Regions from separate parts of the Novosphingobium sp. 9 genome, predicted to be linked through region 2. Evidence: riboswitches for the same ligand, from Rfam matches in the RefSeq annotation. Region 2 holds a riboswitch; each other region holds the start of a gene.
The links. Region 2 has a riboswitch for cobalamin ahead of CI805_RS03245 (HoxN/HupN/NixA family nickel/cobalt transporter). Riboswitches for the same ligand answer to the same signal wherever they lie in the genome.

Region 1 (4,209 bases), 550 kb from region 2:
TCGATCCGACCCGCGCGCAACTGTTCGGAAGGAAAGCGCAGTCGGGTGCTATTGTCCCGGTTGGGCGATCCAGCGGCCGGAATTGGCGTATTCGTCCTTTACGCCGGTGGTCTGCGGCAGGTTCTGCGCGCGGTACAGATCTTCGCCGCCGCGGGCGCGCACTTCGCTGGAGTAGAGCGGGGAGGGCGGTGTGGAGGACGGGGCGGGTGTCGTCATCGCGACCGGGCTGGCCGAAGCTGCGGGCGCAGGCGCCATCGCGGCATAGGCCTTCTGCAGGGCAACGGGATCGGAGGCCAGCGTATCGGCGGCCTGCTGGGCGGGCGTCTCCATCCGTCCGGGCACCGGCAGCGGCTCTCCGCCGTGATAGACGAAGCGAAAGGTTGCAGCGCCGCCTGCCGGGCCTTGCAGCGCGTAGAAGCGGTGCGCGCCGATGGTTTCGAGGTAATGCAGGCTGTCCGCCCAGTAGGGATGCACCTGGACCGTATGATAATGCGTGGCGAGGCCGATCGGGGCGTAGACGTAGCCCGCCAGCGCGGCAGCGGCCACGGCGCGGGCGCGGTCCCAGAACAGCGCCATCGGTTTGCGTGACAAGGAGCCGTCGCAGGTGAAGGTGAACTGGCAGCCGCCGCCCGCTCTCGTCGCGCCCTGATAGACCACGCCGCACACGGTGTTGGGGAAGGCGGGGTGCGCCACGCGGTTGAGCACGACCTGCGCCACTGCGCGCTGCCCGGCATCGGGCTCGCTCGCGGCTTCGTAATAGACCGCCTGCGTCAGGCACTGGAGCGCGCGCATGTGATCGAGCGGCGTATCGTCGATAATCATCGAGCGTGCCGCCGGGCCGGTGCTGCCAGGCAGGCCATCGCCGAGGTCTGCATCGGAATGGATGCCGTCGCCGATCTGCGGTGTCGGCGGGGCAAGGTCGAGGTAATAGAAGGCCGCGCCGGGGAACGAGCCTGCGGCGGTCTCGAACGGCATCGGCGTGACCTGCCGGCTGTCGTCCTCGGCGGCGGGTAGGCGGAAGGGCTGCCAGTCACCGGGCGCGGCGAAGGCGGGGATCGCCACAAGCGCGAGCGCGGCGCTTGCCAGCGACCAGCGGCGGCGCACGATGCGCTGACGACGGCGCCCGGTGCCGCGAACCACCCGTCCCGCGAAGTCGCGCGGGCGCGGCTCCCATGCCGGCGTTTCGGCAGGGGCGCCGTCAGCCTCGGGGAGCATCCTTGCGGGCGACGCGCTGCGCGCGAGGCCGGGAGGGAGCCAATGGGTCGTCACGTCTGCTCTTTGCGCTTTGCTTTCTGTTCGCGCTGTCTGCACGCCCTATACGCGTTCGGGAGCGCCTGCGCATCTGCGCGCAGCGGCCTGTCCCGAAGCTGCACAGTGTCGCTTTATGGCCGCGCTATACGCGCAAAGGTCTTAACGAGAGCCTCGCAAGGCACGCCCGCGCTTGCCAGATTCCGGGGCGGGCGGTAACGCGCATGTCACGTCATGGGTTTTCGCGGGTCGCCTTTCAGGGGGGAGGCACGCGGACTAAGAGGGAAGCGGGTGCGGGGATCGGTCCCCAAGGCCCGCGCTGTCCCCGCAACTGTGACCGGGGAGCCCGCGCTTCCATTCGGCCACTGGATCGTCCCTCGATCCGGGAAGGCGGCAGGCGCGACGATGATCCGGGAGCCAGGAGACCTGCCGATGACGGTCGTTCCGCGCCGGACGGGGAGTTCCGGAGATGCAGCGGGCACGCGCCGGGCAAAGCACCCGCGTGCGGCCTCCGCCATGAACGGCATATTCGTTCAGGTTTGGAGGACTATTACGTGAAGACCCTTTTGCTGCTCGGCACTGCGCTGGGCCTGTCTGCCGCTGCGCCTGCTTTCGCGCAGGATGACAACGCCGCGATCACCACGGCCGATGCCGTGCGCGACGATCACATCACCGTGCTCGCCACCGGCAGCGCCACCAATGTCGACAAGGCGGGCCAGCCCATCGACGTGATCGGCGCCGACGAGATCGACAGCGTGCAGGGCCCCGACATCACCCGCGTGCTGCAGCGCCTGCCCGGTGTGACGATTGCCAGCAACGGCGGCCTCGGTTCGGCGACCAGCCTGTTCGTGCGCGGCGCCAATTCGCAGCAGGTTCTGGTCATGGTCGACGGCATCCGCGTGGCGGACGTCGCGGCGACCGGTGGCGGCTACGATTTCGGCAACCTGATGACCGGCTCGATCGGCAAGATCGAACTGCTGCGCGGTTCGAATTCGGTGGTCTGGGGCTCGGATGCCATCGGCGGCGTGCTCAACGTGACCTCGCGCGATGTCAACGGCGTCGAGGCGCGCGCGGAATATGGCTCGCGCAACAGCTTCGACGGGCAGATGAGCGCTGGCGTGTCCGGCGATACCTACGGCGTCACGCTCGACGGCGGCTATACCCGCACCGACGGCATCTCGCAGGCCGCCATCGGCACCGAGGATGACGGTTTCCACCAGTGGCGCGTGGGCGGCCATGGCCATGTCGAGCTGATGCCGGGCCTCACCGCCAGCCTCGCCGGACGTTACACGCAGGGCAAGCTCGATATCGATGGTTATCCCGCGCCCAGCTACATCACCTTCGACGATACCGACGATTACCAGAAAACCCGCGAGATCGGCGGTCGCGGTGCGCTCGACTGGACCGGCGACACGCTGAGCCTCGGCGTCGCCTACCAGCTGTCGGACACCCGCCGCCGCTATTATGGCGAGAGCTACAACTATTGCGGTTCGGACAGCTGCTACTTCACCCATGGCCAGAGCCGCCGCGCCGAACTGACCGGCAGCTGGAACGCCTGGCGCGACCTGCGTCTGGACTTCGGGGCCGATCACGAATGGTCGCGCATGGACGAGAGCGACGATGCGCGCCATCACGCCAACCTCTCCAGCGCCCATGCGCTGCTCGGCTGGTACTCGCAGATCGTGAATCTGGCGGCGGGCGTCCGCTATGACGACCATTCGCGCTTCGGCGGCGCCTGGACCTTCGGGGCCAACGGTTCCGTTGCGGTTGTGGGCCAGTGGCGCGTGATCGCTTCGTATGGCGAGGGCTTCAAGGCCCCGTCGCTTTACCAGCTCTATTCGAACTACGGCGATACCTCGCTCAAGGCCGAGCGCAGCCGGTCCTACGATGCCGGGATCGAATATGGCGACCGCAACGGCCCGCTCTACTTCGCGCTGACCGGCTTCCGCCGCGATACCCGCAACCTGATCGACTTCGTTTCGTGCGTGGGTGACGAGCAGTGCGAAGCGCGCCCCTATGGCCTCTATGCCAATGTCGGTAAGGCGCGCGCGACGGGTGCGGAACTGGAGCTGGGCGCGCAGGTCTCGCCGGCGCTCCATGCCCAGGCGGTCTACACCTATACCAAATCGGTCAACCGCACCTCGGGCGATGCGAACGAGAGCCTCGACCTCGCGCGTCGTCCGCGCAATGCGCTCACGCTCTCGCTCGACTGGACCAGCCCGCTGCACGGCCTCAAGCTGGGCGGCGATCTGCGCATGGTCAGCGACAGCTGGAACGATGCAGCCAATACCACGCAGATCGACGGCTGGGCGACCGGCACGATCCGCGCCTCCATGCCGATCACCGACAAGGTGGAAGTCTTTGCTCGGGTCGAGAACGTGACCGACGTGAAGTACGAGCTTGTCACCGATTATGGCACGGCCGGACGCTCGGTGTTCGGCGGCATCCGCGTGACGATGTGATCCTGACGCCTCCCTTCGCCTCGCGCCGGGGGAGGCGCACGACCGGCGGCGGGCGCGCGTGCTGCGCCTGTCGCTGGGGCTTGCCGTCGCAGCATGCCTTGGTGGCGGGCTGTTCGGATACTGGTTCCGCGAACCCGTGCCGCCGCGCGCCAAGGCCTATCCTGCAATCGTTTCTATCAATCCCTGCACCGATGCGATCCTTGCCGAAGTGACCGTACCCGGCCAGTTGCGCGCAATTTCCGATTATAGTGCCGATCCGGCGTCGAGTTCGATGGACCTGGCGATAGCGAGGCGCTATCCCGCCATCGGAAATTCGGTCGAGGAAGTTATCGCGATGCAGCCCGATGTGGTGGTCGCGAGTTCCTTCCTTGCGCCGTCCACCCGTACGGCGCTTGAGGGATTGGGGATAAAGGTCGTGACGGTTCCCATTGCGTCCAGTGTGGCGCAGTCAGAAGCACAGGTGCGGATGCTGGCGGATGTCGCCGGCAACCGCGCGCGC
Region 2 (4,209 bases):
GTCAGTCACGTTATCGACGACGATCTGGGCCTTGATGCCCTTGGTCACGGTCATCCCGGCCATCAGATCGAGTACGGCATAGTGGCCCTGGCGGACAACGGCGTCGTTCCCTTCTGCATCCTGCACGGTGCTGTCATCAATGTGGGTCGCGTCCTGCCAGCGCAGGTTCGCGCCGAACTTGAGGTCGTTCAACTGCGGGATGGTGTAGGTGGTGTTGAGCTTGAGCGTGCGGTTCGGGATATAGGTGAACGCGCGCTCGCCGTCGGGAGTCTTGAGAGTGAACCCGGTATAGCCGCCGCCCACAGTCCAGTTCGGTGTGATCTTGCCGGCGATTTCGACCTCGAAGCCCTTCGACGTGGTGGTTTGGCCGACGTAGTATGTGCCGCCGGCCGGGCCGACATCATCGTCGCCAAAGGTGCCGGCTGCTTCGGCCAGATTCTTCTGGTGCGCACGGAACAGGGCGGCCGTGGCATAGAGCTTGCCGCCGAACCACTCGCTCTTCACACCGGCCTCGATGCTGCTGCCGGTCGCAGGCGCAAGGCGCTGGTTGCCAGCGTTGACCTCGCTCTGCGGATTGAAGATACCCGTGTAGCTGGCATAGAGTTTCACATTGTGCGTGATGTCGTAGAGCGCGCCGACATAAGGTGTGACCTTGCTGTTCTTGCGCGCTTCATCCACGCCATAGCTGTCGCCGGTGGACTTGAGCCAGGTGGCCGAAGCCCCGGTGATGGCGGTCAGGCGATCCGTGATATTCCAGTGGATGGCGCCATAGACGCGGGTGATGCGGTCGATCGTGCGGGCCTGAAGGACGGGCGTAGGATAGTCGTCCGGTTCCGGAATGGTGACGTTGCCGATTTCGGATACCGCCGGATAATCGGGATAGGTATCCGAAAAGCCTTCGTATTCATGCCCGCTGTTGCGACCGGTCGAAACGCCGAAGGCCAACTGGTGCTGGCGTCCGAACAGCTGGAACGGTCCCGATGCGTCTAGGTTGTAAATGTCCTGCTTGTAGTCCGTTGGGTAGATCCCGGTCATGCCCGAGATGCCGAGGCCGGTATCCGGATCGGGGTAGCCGTAGGCGTAGAGCAGCTTGGATTTGTACTGGATGCGGTTGAAAGTGTAGGTGCCTTTCACCGACCAGTCGTTGCCGAGATTGTACTTCAGTTCGGCGAATGCGCTCTGGTTGCGGGTGTTCCAGTAGGTCCATGGCGCGGCGGTGGAGGCCGAGCGCTTGTAGCTGATCTGGCTGCCGTCCGAATAAGTCATCGGCAATGTGCCCCACATCACGCCATCGGCGTTATTCTGCTGGCGGCTGTAACCGGCAGTGGCGGTGAGATCCGGTGTCACGTCCCACGCGACTACGGCGCCGATCACGTTGCGGTTTACGTGGTAGTAATCGAGGTAGGAATCGCTGTCTTCATGCGCGCCGACCACACGGGCGCGCAGTGTGCCCGAAGAGTTGAGCGGGCCGGAAATGTCGGCCTCGACACGATGATCGTCGAACGAGCCGAGATAGCCGGTGACGGAGGCCTGGAAGGTGTCGGTAGGGCGCTTGCGCACATAGTTCACGGTGGCGGAGGGGTTGCCGACGCCGGTCATCATGCCATTGGCGCCGCGTACCACTTCGACGCGATCGTACAGCGCGGTGTCGAGGCTGCCGTAGGCGATGCCGCCCGAGAGCAGAGGCATGCCGACACCATCGACCTGGAAGTTGGTGATGGTGAAGCCGCGCGAATCGTATTGCGTGCGGTCCGTTTCTGCCCGCTCCACATTGACGCCCGGCACCTGGTCGAGCAGGTCGTTTACGTTGCGCAGCGAGAAGTCCTTGATCTGCTGCTGGTTTACGATCGTCACCGCCTGCGGTGTTTCGGCGATCGTGAGGGGGAGGCCGGTGGCCGAAGAGATGTCCTGGGTGGCAGGAGCCGTCACGACGATCGATTCTTCGGATTTCTTGGCGGTGTCGCTTGTTGCCGCAGCATCATCGGCATGGGCCGTGACGGTCAGCGCGCACGTCGCGACGCCGGTGGCCAAGGCGGTCAGAACCCTCTTCATTCGTACATTCCCTTGCAAACAGTTTTTATACGCCCGCGCGTTGGCCCGCTATGTGAAATAGCTTCTGCAAGTCAATATCAGTTTTGTGACGCGCGACCTTTCGGTTTCGCTGCAAGGTGCTTGCACGGATTGATACGGCACCATAGGTACGATCAGGTTCGATATTGGCGGTAACGTCAGCATTGGACAGGATCGCGCCGGTGCTTCGACAAGAGGCTTAATAGGGAATGCGGTGCGGGCGCCTTTCGCGTGCCCCATTCCGCAGCTGTCCCTGCAACTGTAAGCGGTGAGCGAGATGCATATGCGCGGACGGGCGAGAACCCCCCGAGCCGCCAGCCACTGGGTCGGACGCTAAATCGTGCGAGGCTCGGGAAGGCCTTGCATCGAGCCTTGACCCGTGAGCCAGGAGACCTGCCGGCGTCCGGTCGCTCTTGCCCGGGTCCAGGGGATGGCCAAGGCACGGAACGCTTCCGTCTGAGCGACGCAACGTGCGGCAGGGGCCGCATCGGCCGGGCAGGGCCGGACGCAGGCTGGCGTCCGTCCGGCATGTCTCGCGTCGACCGCTTGCGGCAGGCCCCTGTCAGGTTCGCTGACGCCGACAGAGGTTCCCGTTTCGCCATGGTCGCAAGTTCCTATCCTCCTTCCGTTTCGCTGCGAGGGCGTATCACGCTGCTGTTCGCCGTGCTGGCAGGCGTCAATCTGTTGGTCTGGGGCTGGGCTTTCAGCGTGTTCCATCACAGCCCGGTCATGCTCGGCACGGCGCTGCTCGCCTGGAGTCTGGGCCTGCGCCACGCCGTCGATGCCGATCATATCGCGGCGATCGACAACGTTACCCGCAAGCTCATGCAGGACGCCCAGCGCCCGGTCACGGTGGGGCTGTGGTTCGCGATCGGGCATTCCGCCATCGTCCTGATCGCGGCGACCACGATCGCATTGGCAGCCAGTTCCATCGAGGATTTCAAGGCTGTCGGGCAATCGGGCGGGGTGATCGCCACGATCGTTTCAGCGACGTTCCTGTTCGTGATCGCGATCATGAATCTGGCGATCCTGCGCGGCGTCTGGCAGCGTTTCCAGCAGGTGCGACGCGGCGGCAGCTATGAAGAGGACGACCTCGACATGTTGCTTGCGGGACGCGGGCTGATCGCGCGTATCCTGCGCCCGGTGTTCCGGCTGGTGAACCATGCCTGGCACATGGCGCCGCTGGGCTTCCTGTTCGGCCTCGGCTTCGACACTGCAACCGAAGTGGCGATCCTGGGACTGTCCGGCGCGCATGCGGCGGACGGGATTTCGCTGGGTACGGTGCTGGTTTTCCCGGTGCTGTTCGCGGTGGGCATGGCGCTGGTCGACACCGCCGATGGCGTCATCATGCTGGGCGCTTACGAGTGGGCCTTCGTGAAGCCGATCCGCAAGCTCTACTACAATATCGTCATTACCTCGATCTCGGCACTGATCGCGCTGGTGATCGGCTCGATCGAGACGGCGGCGCTGCTGTCGGAAAAGTTCGGGCTGACGGGTGGTGTCTGGTCCGGGGCTTCGGCGCTGTCGGGCCAGTTCAACACGCTGGGCTTCGTCATTATCGCGGTGTTCGTGGTCTGCTGGCTGGTCAGTTATGCGGTCTATCGCTGGAGCGGACTCGACGCAGAAGGGTAGAAAAACGCCCCATTGCTGCAACAGATGCAGGATTGTCCTGCAATTGTTTGCATTGCCGTAGGCGCAATTCGGGCGCAAGGGCGCGGACTTTCCCGCTTTTCCCTGGAAAGTCGCGATGCCCCCCCTTGCGCCTCTCTTCCTTTGCCCCGCGTCCTCAGCCTTCGCCGGAAAGTCGGGCATCCCACGGCGGCGCGGGCGTGAACCGTTCGATGATCCATTCGGCGAAAGCCGTGGTTCGTGCCGGAGCCAGACGGGCCGAGGGGCGCACGATATGGATGCCGGCCTCTGTGTCGAAGCTCCATTCGGGCAGCACACGCACAAGCGTTCCTGCCGCCAGATCGCGGGCGACGATACATTCGCCGACCCCCAGAATGCCGACATCCGCACGCGCCGCTTCGAGCAGCGCGGCGGTATCGTTGGCACGCAGGGCGCCGCGCACTTCCACGGTTTCGCGCCGCTTCCCGTCAGACAGGCGCCATTCCGGATACGAGGCATAGCCCGTGAAAC
Region 3 (4,209 bases), on a different replicon from region 2:
GGCCCAGTTCGGCGATCATTGCGTGTGTTCCACGAGGTCGTGTGCCTCCTTCGCGCTCATGCTCGCCATCTCGCGCGGCACGTACTTCTCGTCATGCTTGGCCAGCAGTTGCGTCGCCACGAACAGGTCATGACCTGCTGCTCCCGCCTCCATATGCCCTTGCGCCACGACGCCCGATCCCTCGACGAACAGCGAAGGCACGATGCCGGTGAAGCGCACGGGTACCCGCACCTTGCCGTCGGTCACATCGAAGGCCACCGTCACGCCATCGGCCAGCGTGTGCAGCGAGCCGCGCCGCACCATGCCGCCAAGGCGAACCTCCTGATCGGGCTTGGGCGGATGGGCAAGGATCTCTGCCGGAAGATAGAAATAGCTCGCCTCGCTGCGCAGCGCCCAGGCCGCCAGCAGCCCTGCCCCCAGCAGCGCCGCGATCGCCAGCAACACCAGCACCATGCGCTGGTTGCGCGCCTTCAGAGCCGATACCCGCATCAGCGACGGCGCTTGATCTTGTCGCGGCGCGCCTCGGCCCGCTTCATCGTCCACAGCGACCAGGCGACCAGCGCGATCGTCGCGCCCAGCGCCACGCCATAGGCGGCGATCACATAGGGCCAAGCATCGAAGGCCGCGCGCATCAGGCCGCCTCCTCGCCCAGCGCCATGCGGCGCAGGCGCGCATCGGCCTGCCGGTCCGCCAGGATCGCGCGCATCCGCGCCAGCACGCAGGCTGCAAAGATCAGTGTGAAGCCCAGCGTCGCTGCGAACAGCGGATAGAGAAAGATCGGCGCGATGGCCGACTTGCCCAGCGTGATGCTGGGCGGCTGATGCTGGCTGTTCCACCAGATCACCGAATAGTGGATGATCGGCAGGTTCACCGTGCCCACCAGCCCGAACAGGGCAGGCGCCAGCGGCGGCTCACCGCCCACCGACGCCTCATCGCTCGCCCGCGCCAGCGCAATCCACGCAAGGTAAAGCAGCAGCAGCACCAGCATACTGGTCAGCCGACCGTCCCACACCCACCAGGCACCCCACGCCGGACGCCCCCACAACGAGCCCGTCGCCAGACACACGGCGGTAAACACCGCCCCCGGCACCGCGCAGGCCCGCGCCGCCACCGGTGCCAGCGGATGGCGCCATACGACCTGCGAAAAACTCCCCGCCGCAATCCCCGACCACCCCGCCATGCCCAGCCACGCCGCAGGCACATGCAGGAAAATGATCCGCACCGTGTCCCCCTGAAGCCGCTCCGGCGGAACACAAAACAGCCCGAACACCAACGCCCCGCCCGCCAGCACGACACCGCCGATCAGGCACACCGGCAGCAAAACCCGCGCCAGACGCAAAAAACGAGCCGGATTCGCCAAACCGTGCATGCCGGAAGCTCTAGGGGCGGAACTCATCAACGATCTCGATTAATTCTTGCAGGCGTGAAGACGTCATTCACGCCTATCACTTCCCTCGCGCGTGTCGCGGAAAAACTGCGCGGGCCTTCATGGACACAGCGGTCATTCCAGACGAAACGGAGCCCTCCGAAATGTCCGGAAGACTCCGACTGTTCGTAAGATCAGGGCTGGAAAACAGAACTGCCAGCCTCAACCCTGCCAACCTTTATGCCGTGCGCCTGGCTGTTCGGCGCTGCCCCCTGCGGATCGCGAAGAAGGAAAGCGCTGCATCGGTGGATTGCACAATGCCGGTTGCCAGACCGATCCCCACGATCTAGCAAGCGAGCGCCTGCGGTTCATCCGCAGGCATGATCGCGCCGGTGCCCCGAAAGGGGCTTAATAGGGAACGCGGTGAGGATGGCCCCGGCCATCCGAATCCGGGGCTGTCCCTGCAACTGTAAGCGGTGAGCGAGATGCACATGCGCGGACGGGCGACATACCCCCGAGCCGCCAGCCACTGGGCCGGACGCTAAATCCTGCGAGGCCCGGGAAGGCCGTGTTTCGAGCGATGACCCGCGAGCCAGGAGACCTGCCGGCGTTCGGTCGCTCTTGCCTGGGTCCAGGGGATGGCCAGGGCACGGTACTATCCGTCTGAGCGACGACACGTGTGCGGTAGGAACCGCATGGACGGTCGTGCCGGTCGCAAAGGGGCGTCCGGCGGGCACGGCTGTCGCCGTCGTGGGTGCCGACTTTGTCGCTGCCGTGCGCGCGGAGGGTTCCTGCCGGTTCGCCAGACGCCGGGGACTATCCAATGCTGTTTTCCAAGACCCGTCTCGCGCTTTCGGGCGCTGTTCTGCTGCCTGCTTTCGGCGCGACGCTGCCGGCGCTCGCGCAAACCGAGCCGCAGGATACTTCTGCCGAAAATATCCTCGTTCTGGGTGCGAAGGACCGCACCACGCTGACCACGCCCAACGGCACCGGCAGCCGGTTGAACCTCACCCCGTTGCAGACCCCCGCCAGCATTGCCGTGCTCGATGGGGACACCGTACGCGCCCGTGGCGACATGTCGATCGCCGAGGCTGAATCGCGCGCGCCGGGCATCACCAGCGTCGCCAATCTCGGTAACGGCGGCACCGCGCTCGCCGCGCGCGGCTTCAGCGGTCAGGGCTCGGTCCTGCAACTGGTGGACGGCGTGCGCCTCTATCCCGGCGCGGGCACCATCACTTTCCCCACCGATCCGTGGATGGTCCAGCAGATCGACGTGCTCTCCGGCCCCGCCTCGGTGCTCTATGGGCAGGCCGCGCTGGGCGGTGCAGTCAACGTAGTGATGCGCGCGCCCGATGCGCAGAAGACCGAGGGCCAGGCCGAGATCGGCTATGGCTCGCAGAACACCTTCCACGCCGCCGCCGGGATCGGCGGGCCACTCGCGGATCAACTGTCCTACCGCGTCGATGCCAGCTATCGCCGCTCGGACGGCTATGTCGATCGCGGCGGATCGCACAGCCTCGCGCTGTCTGGCGCGCTGCGCTGGGCACCGAGCGACCGCCTGACCGTGACCCTGCGTGACGACTGGGGCGACAATCATCCCTCCAAATACTTCGGCACCCCGCTGATCGACGGCAAGCTCGATACCGCAATCCGCCATCGCAACTACAACGTGGACGATGCCAGCGTGTGGTTCCACGACAACCGCACCACCCTGCGGGTGGACTGGCACCCGTCCAACACGCTGACCTTCTCCAACACCGCTTATCGCCTGACGACGAAGCGGCACTGGCAGGATCTGGAAAGCTACTGCTGGGTCGGCGCCGACGGCTTCTGCCCCAATGGCTACAATGCACAGGCCGCGACACCGGGCACGATCTATCGCACCGACAATTTCGGCATCGACCATGACCAGACCCAGTGGGGCGATCAGGGCAGCATGACGCTGCAAACCCCGCTGACGGCAGGCCTGTCGAACACGCTGGTTACAGGGTTCGACGTCAACACCATCGGCTTCACCCACGGCAACGATTTCGGATCGGACGTGCAGGTGAGCGAGGTCGATCCCTACGCTTTCGATCCCGGTCAGTTCCTCGACACACAGGGTATCGCGCCGCGCTATCGCACCCGCACCAACGAATACGCGATCTTCGCCGAGGACCGGCTGGCGCTGGTGAGCATCTCTCAGTGGTCGGCGGCGTGCGCTATGAACACGATCAGGTGAAGCGCTGGACGATTGCCTATACGAATGACGGCAGCCGCAGCGATACCTTCGTGCTCGACAAGCGGCTGCACAACACCACATGGCGCGTGGGCAGCGTCTATCAGCCGATCTCCACCGTCTCGCTCTATGCCCAGTACGCCACCGGTGTCGATCCTTTGGGAACGCTGACGACCTATTCCACCGATCAGGTCGCCTTCAGCAATGCCACCGGCGATCAGGTGGAAGTGGGTGCCAAGGCCAGCTTCCTGAACGGCCACGGCACCGCGACGCTGGCCGCCTATCGCATCGTCAAGAAGCACCTGCTGGCCCAGCAGACGCTGACCAGCCCGATCGAGCAGGTCGGCCAGCGTTCGGCAAAGGGGATCGAGGCGTCGGTCTCGCTGGACCTGCCGCGCGGCTTCGGGATCGATGCCAACGGCTCGGTGCTGGATGCCCGCTTCGACGATTTCGTTTCGGGCGGGGTCAGCTACACCGGGAACACGCCGCCCAACGTGCCCGAACGCATGGCCAACCTGTGGCTGCGCTGGAATGCCACACGCCAGCTTCAGGCCCGCGCGGGCCTGCGCTATGTCGGGCGGACCTATTCGGACAATGCGAACGCCTTCCGCATTCCCGGTTACGC
Region 4 (4,209 bases), 400 kb from region 2:
GAGCAGGAACAGGCAAGAAATCGCCTGCTTCCGACATTCATCTTCGCGCGTCTGCGGCGCAAGGATAGCAGGGTTCCCGAGAGATCGGGCCTTCCTGCTCTGCAAGATGAAAGAGGTTCATTCCATGTCCGAACGCAAGATCGCCATCGTTACTGGCGGTAGCCGGGGTATCGGCCGCAACACCGTGCAATGCCTCGCCGCGCGCGGCGTCGCGACGATCCTGACCTACAATGCCAACCGGGAAGCCGCCGAGGAGGCCGTGGCGCTGGCCGAGGCGGCTGGGGCGCTCGCACTGGCGCTGCCGCTCGATGTAGGCGATGCCGCCTCGTTCGCGGACTTCGCGGGCAAGGTCGGTAAGGCTCTGGCCGCATGGGGCGCCGAGCGGTTCGACTATCTGGCGAATATCGCGGGCACATCGTCCGCCGCGAAGCTGGAGAGCATCACCGAAGCCGAGATGGACGCACTCTACCGGGTCCACCTGAAAGGCCCGATGTTCCTGACGCAGGCGCTGCTGCCGCTGCTGAACGACGGCGGGCGGATCGTGAACATTTCCTCGGGGCTGGCGCGGGTGCCGTTTGTCGGACGTATCGGATATGGCCCAATCAAGGCGGCGGTCGAGGCGCTGACCCGCAATATGGCGGCGGAACTGGGCGATCGCGGCATCGTCGTGAACACCGTGGCGCCCGGCGCTATCGCCACTGATTTCAGCGGCGGCGTGGTGCGCGACAATCCCGAGGTCAACAAGATGGTCGCCGCGCACACCATGCTGGGCCGCGCCGGGACGCCGGAAGACGTGGGGCCGGTGATCGCCGCGCTGCTCTGCGATCCGCTGGGCTGGATCAATGCCGAGCGGATCGAAGTGGCGGGCGGCATGAAGGGGTAAGAGATCGTTTGAAAAATGCCTGCGGGGCATTTTTAGGCGGCACCGGCCCGCGCCCCCACCCTACCACCCGCAGGATACTACCGTTGGGTGGTAGGGTGGGGGCGTGGGCCGGTGCCGCAAAATTCGCGTTCTGCGAATTTTCAAGCGAACTCTGAGAGATCGTTTCAAGAGATTGCGCATCGGGCGGGCCGAAGCGGATTGGCATTCGCGTCGGCCTCGTCTATCCGGGCGTTCGGAGAGCGGGCTCGCCCGCGCTCCGAACAGATCGCGCCGGTGCCCCGACAAGGGGCTTAATCGGGAATGCGGTGCGGAAGTTCGCTTCCAAATCCGCGGCTGTCCCTGCAACTGTAAGCGGATAGCGCGATGCACAGGCTCTCCTTGAGGGGGCGGCCACTGGACCCGCGCGGAACATCTCCGCGCATCCGGGAAGGCGTGCATCAAGCTGTGACCCGCGAGCCAGGAGACCTGCCGGCGCCCCGGTCGCTCTTGCCCAGGTCCAGGGGATGGCCTTGGCACGGTGAAGTTTTCCGTCTGAGCGACGAAACGGTGCGGCTGGGGCTGCACGGTTGCGTGGTCACGGGTGCCTGTCGCGCCCGCCCGTCGTCGCGCGCCGGTCGGAAGCAAGGCTCCCGGCAAGTCCCGCTGCGTGTCTCGCTCAAGGCGCGCGGGAAACTGTTGCCATGTCCGCTTTCGGATCGCCTGCCGCCGCATCTGCCTCTACCGATCTTGCCAAGGTGCCGGTCACCATCGTCACCGGGTTCCTCGGCGCGGGCAAGACCACGCTCATCAGCCACCTGATCCGCAATGCAGGCGGGCGTCGTCTGGCCGTGGTGGTCAACGAGTTCGGCACGATGGGCGTCGACGGCGACATCATCCAGTCCTGCGCGATCCCCGATTGCCCGGTGGAGAACATCGTCGAGCTCGCCAACGGCTGCATCTGCTGCACCGTGGCGGACGATTTCATCCCGACCATCGAGACGCTGCTGGCGCTGGAGCCGCGCCCTGATCATATCCTGATCGAGACGTCCGGCCTCGCGCTGCCCAAGCCGCTGCTCAAGGCGTTCGACTGGCCGGCGATCCGCAGCCGCATCACCGTAGACGGCGTGCTGGCGCTGGCCGATGCCGAGGCGGTCGCCGCCGGGCGGTTCGCGCCCGATCTCGAAGCGCTGGACGCTCAGCGCGCTGCCGATCCGGGGATCGATCACGAGACGCCGCTGTCCGAAGTGTTCGAAGACCAGCTCGCCTGCGCCGATATCGTGCTGCTGACGAAGGTCGATCTGGCGGGGCCAGAGGGCGTGGCCGCCGCGCGCACGGTGATTGCGGCCGAAATGCCGCGCGAGGTGCCGGTGATCGAACTGGCCGAAGGGGCGATCGACCCGCGCGTGATCCTCGGCCTCGAAGCGGCTGCCGAGGATGACCTCGCCGCGCGCCCCTCGCACCACGATGGCGAGGACGAGCACGAGCATGACGATTTCGACAGCGTGGTCATCACAGGGGGCGAGATCGCCGATCCCGAAGACCTCACCCGCCGCATCGAGGCGCTGGCGCGCGATCGCAATATCCTGCGCGTGAAGGGCCATGTCGCGGTGGCGGGCAAGCCGATGCGGCTGCTGGTGCAGGCGGTCGGCGCGCGGGTGCGCCAGCAGTACGACCGTCGCTGGGAGGCAGGCGAGCCGCGCGTCACCCGGCTGGTCGCGATTGCCGAGCGTGCCGATATCGATGCCGAAGCGATCCGCGCCGCGCTGATCGACTGAGCGGGGGTCCGGCAAGGCGAGCAGGCCGATGCACGTCATCTTCCGCGAAACGCACGGGATGGAGGAAACCGCCATCCCGCAGGATCTGGGGCAGGCGCCTGCGGATCTCGTGGTGCTGTCGTTCTCCGACAGCGACCTCGGCGCCTTCGCGGGCGGCTGGCACGCGGCGCGCGATGCCGACCCGGATTTCCCGACGCTGCGGCTGGCGAACCTTGCCGCGCTGCTGCATCCCTTGTCGGTCGATACCTATGTCGAGCGCACGCTGGAGGGCGCGAAGGCGATCCTCGTCCGGCTGATCGGTGGGGCGCCGTACTGGCGCTACGGCCTGCAACAGCTGGAACTGCTCGCCCGCCGTCGCGGGATCGCGCTGGCGGTGCTGCCGGGGGATGGGCAGCATGATGCGCGACTGGAAAGCGCCTCCACTCTGCCGCCCGAGGTGCTGGCGGACCTGTCCCGCCGTTGCGAGGCAGGCGGCGCGGATGCGGCGCGCGGGGCGCTGACGCTGCTGGCGCGCATCGGCGCCGGGTATCGCGGCGAGGTGCCGGAGTGTGTGCCGCTGCCGCTGGCCGGTGGCTGGCATCCGCAGTCCGGGCCGTGCGATCCCGACGATGTGGTGCCTGACGATGTGGCGTCTGACGGGCGTCCGCTCGCGTTGATCCTGTTCTACCGCGCCTATCTGGCCGCGCACGATGTCGATCCTTTCGCGACGCTGCACGCGGCGTTCGAGGCGCGGGGCTTCCGTACGCTCTCGCTTTATGTGCCCTCGCTGAAGGAGCCCACGGCGCGCGCGCAGGTCGAGCGCTGGATCGCGCGCCTGAAGCCCGCCGCCATCGTCAACGCCACCGCCTTTTCCGCGCGCGACGAGACCGGGCATTCGCCGCTCGACGCTGCGGGCGTGCCGGTGTTCCAGATCGCGCTGGCGACCGCCCCGCGCGAAGGCTGGGCAGGCAGCACACGCGGGCTTTCCGCCGCCGATCTTGCCATGCATGTCGTCCTGCCCGAGATCGACGGACGCCTGTTCGCAGGCGTCGCCAGCTTCAAGCAGGCGGGCGAGCATGACGCCGACCTCGGCCTCGCGCGCAGCATCCACCGTGCCGAGCCGGAGCGGATCGCCGCCATCGTCGCGCGCGTTGCCGCTGCCGTCGATCTCGCGCGCACGCCGCCATCGGCGCGCAAGCTGGCGCTGGTGCTCTCGACCTATCCCGGCAAGGCGCAGCAGATGGCACATGCCGTCGGCCTCGATGCGCTGGCCTCCGCCGAGGCGGTGCTGCACGATCTGGCCGAGGTCGGATACGACACGCATCCGGCGGGCGATCTCGCCACGGCACTTCAGACCCAGACCATAACCTGGCCGCTCGCCGCTTACCGTGCTGCGCTGGAAGGCCTCGATCCCGTGCTGAGGGACGAACTCTTCGCCGTCTGGGGCCAACCGGAGACCGATCCGGCGGTGCAGGGTGAGCGTATTCACTTTGCCGCCATTGCCTGCGGCAGCGTCACCCTCGCGCTCCAGCCTGAGCGGGGCGATGTGGCCGCGCGCGACGAGGATTATCACGACACCACCCGCTGCCCGCG

Region 1: linked by a shared signal. The riboswitch ahead of CI805_RS06090 (TonB-dependent receptor plug domain-containing protein) and the one ahead of CI805_RS03245 (HoxN/HupN/NixA family nickel/cobalt transporter) in region 2 are both predicted to bind cobalamin.
Region 3: linked by a shared signal. The riboswitch ahead of CI805_RS19430 (TonB-dependent siderophore receptor) and the one ahead of CI805_RS03245 (HoxN/HupN/NixA family nickel/cobalt transporter) in region 2 are both predicted to bind cobalamin.
Region 4: linked by a shared signal. The riboswitch ahead of cobW (cobalamin biosynthesis protein CobW) and the one ahead of CI805_RS03245 (HoxN/HupN/NixA family nickel/cobalt transporter) in region 2 are both predicted to bind cobalamin.

Annotation. Positions count from the first base shown of each region.
Region 1 is NZ_CP022707.1:1,205,938-1,210,146, forward strand. It holds gene CI805_RS06085 (cell wall hydrolase) at 49-1,269, opposite strand; cobalamin riboswitch at 1,468-1,697, shown strand; gene CI805_RS06090 (TonB-dependent receptor plug domain-containing protein) at 1,803-3,710, shown strand; gene CI805_RS06095 (ABC transporter substrate-binding protein) at 3,769-4,209, shown strand, end outside.
Region 2 is NZ_CP022707.1:654,691-658,899, forward strand. It holds gene CI805_RS03240 (TonB-dependent siderophore receptor) at 1-2,052, opposite strand, end outside; cobalamin riboswitch at 2,234-2,486, shown strand; gene CI805_RS03245 (HoxN/HupN/NixA family nickel/cobalt transporter) at 2,671-3,702, shown strand; gene CI805_RS03250 (LysR family transcriptional regulator) at 3,857-4,209, opposite strand, start outside.
Region 3 is NZ_CP022708.1:1,063,361-1,067,569, forward strand. It holds gene CI805_RS19410 (heme lyase CcmF/NrfE family subunit) at 1-19, opposite strand, end outside; gene ccmE (cytochrome c maturation protein CcmE) at 16-489, opposite strand; gene ccmD (heme exporter protein CcmD) at 489-632, opposite strand; gene ccmC (heme ABC transporter permease CcmC) at 632-1,369, opposite strand; cobalamin riboswitch at 1,740-1,990, shown strand; gene CI805_RS19430 (TonB-dependent siderophore receptor) at 2,190-3,587, shown strand; gene CI805_RS19435 (TonB-dependent receptor) at 3,563-4,209, shown strand, end outside.
Region 4 is NZ_CP022707.1:257,433-261,641, reverse strand. It holds gene CI805_RS01270 (SDR family oxidoreductase) at 125-883, shown strand; cobalamin riboswitch at 1,138-1,371, shown strand; gene cobW (cobalamin biosynthesis protein CobW) at 1,564-2,637, shown strand; gene cobN (cobaltochelatase subunit CobN) at 2,666-4,209, shown strand, end outside.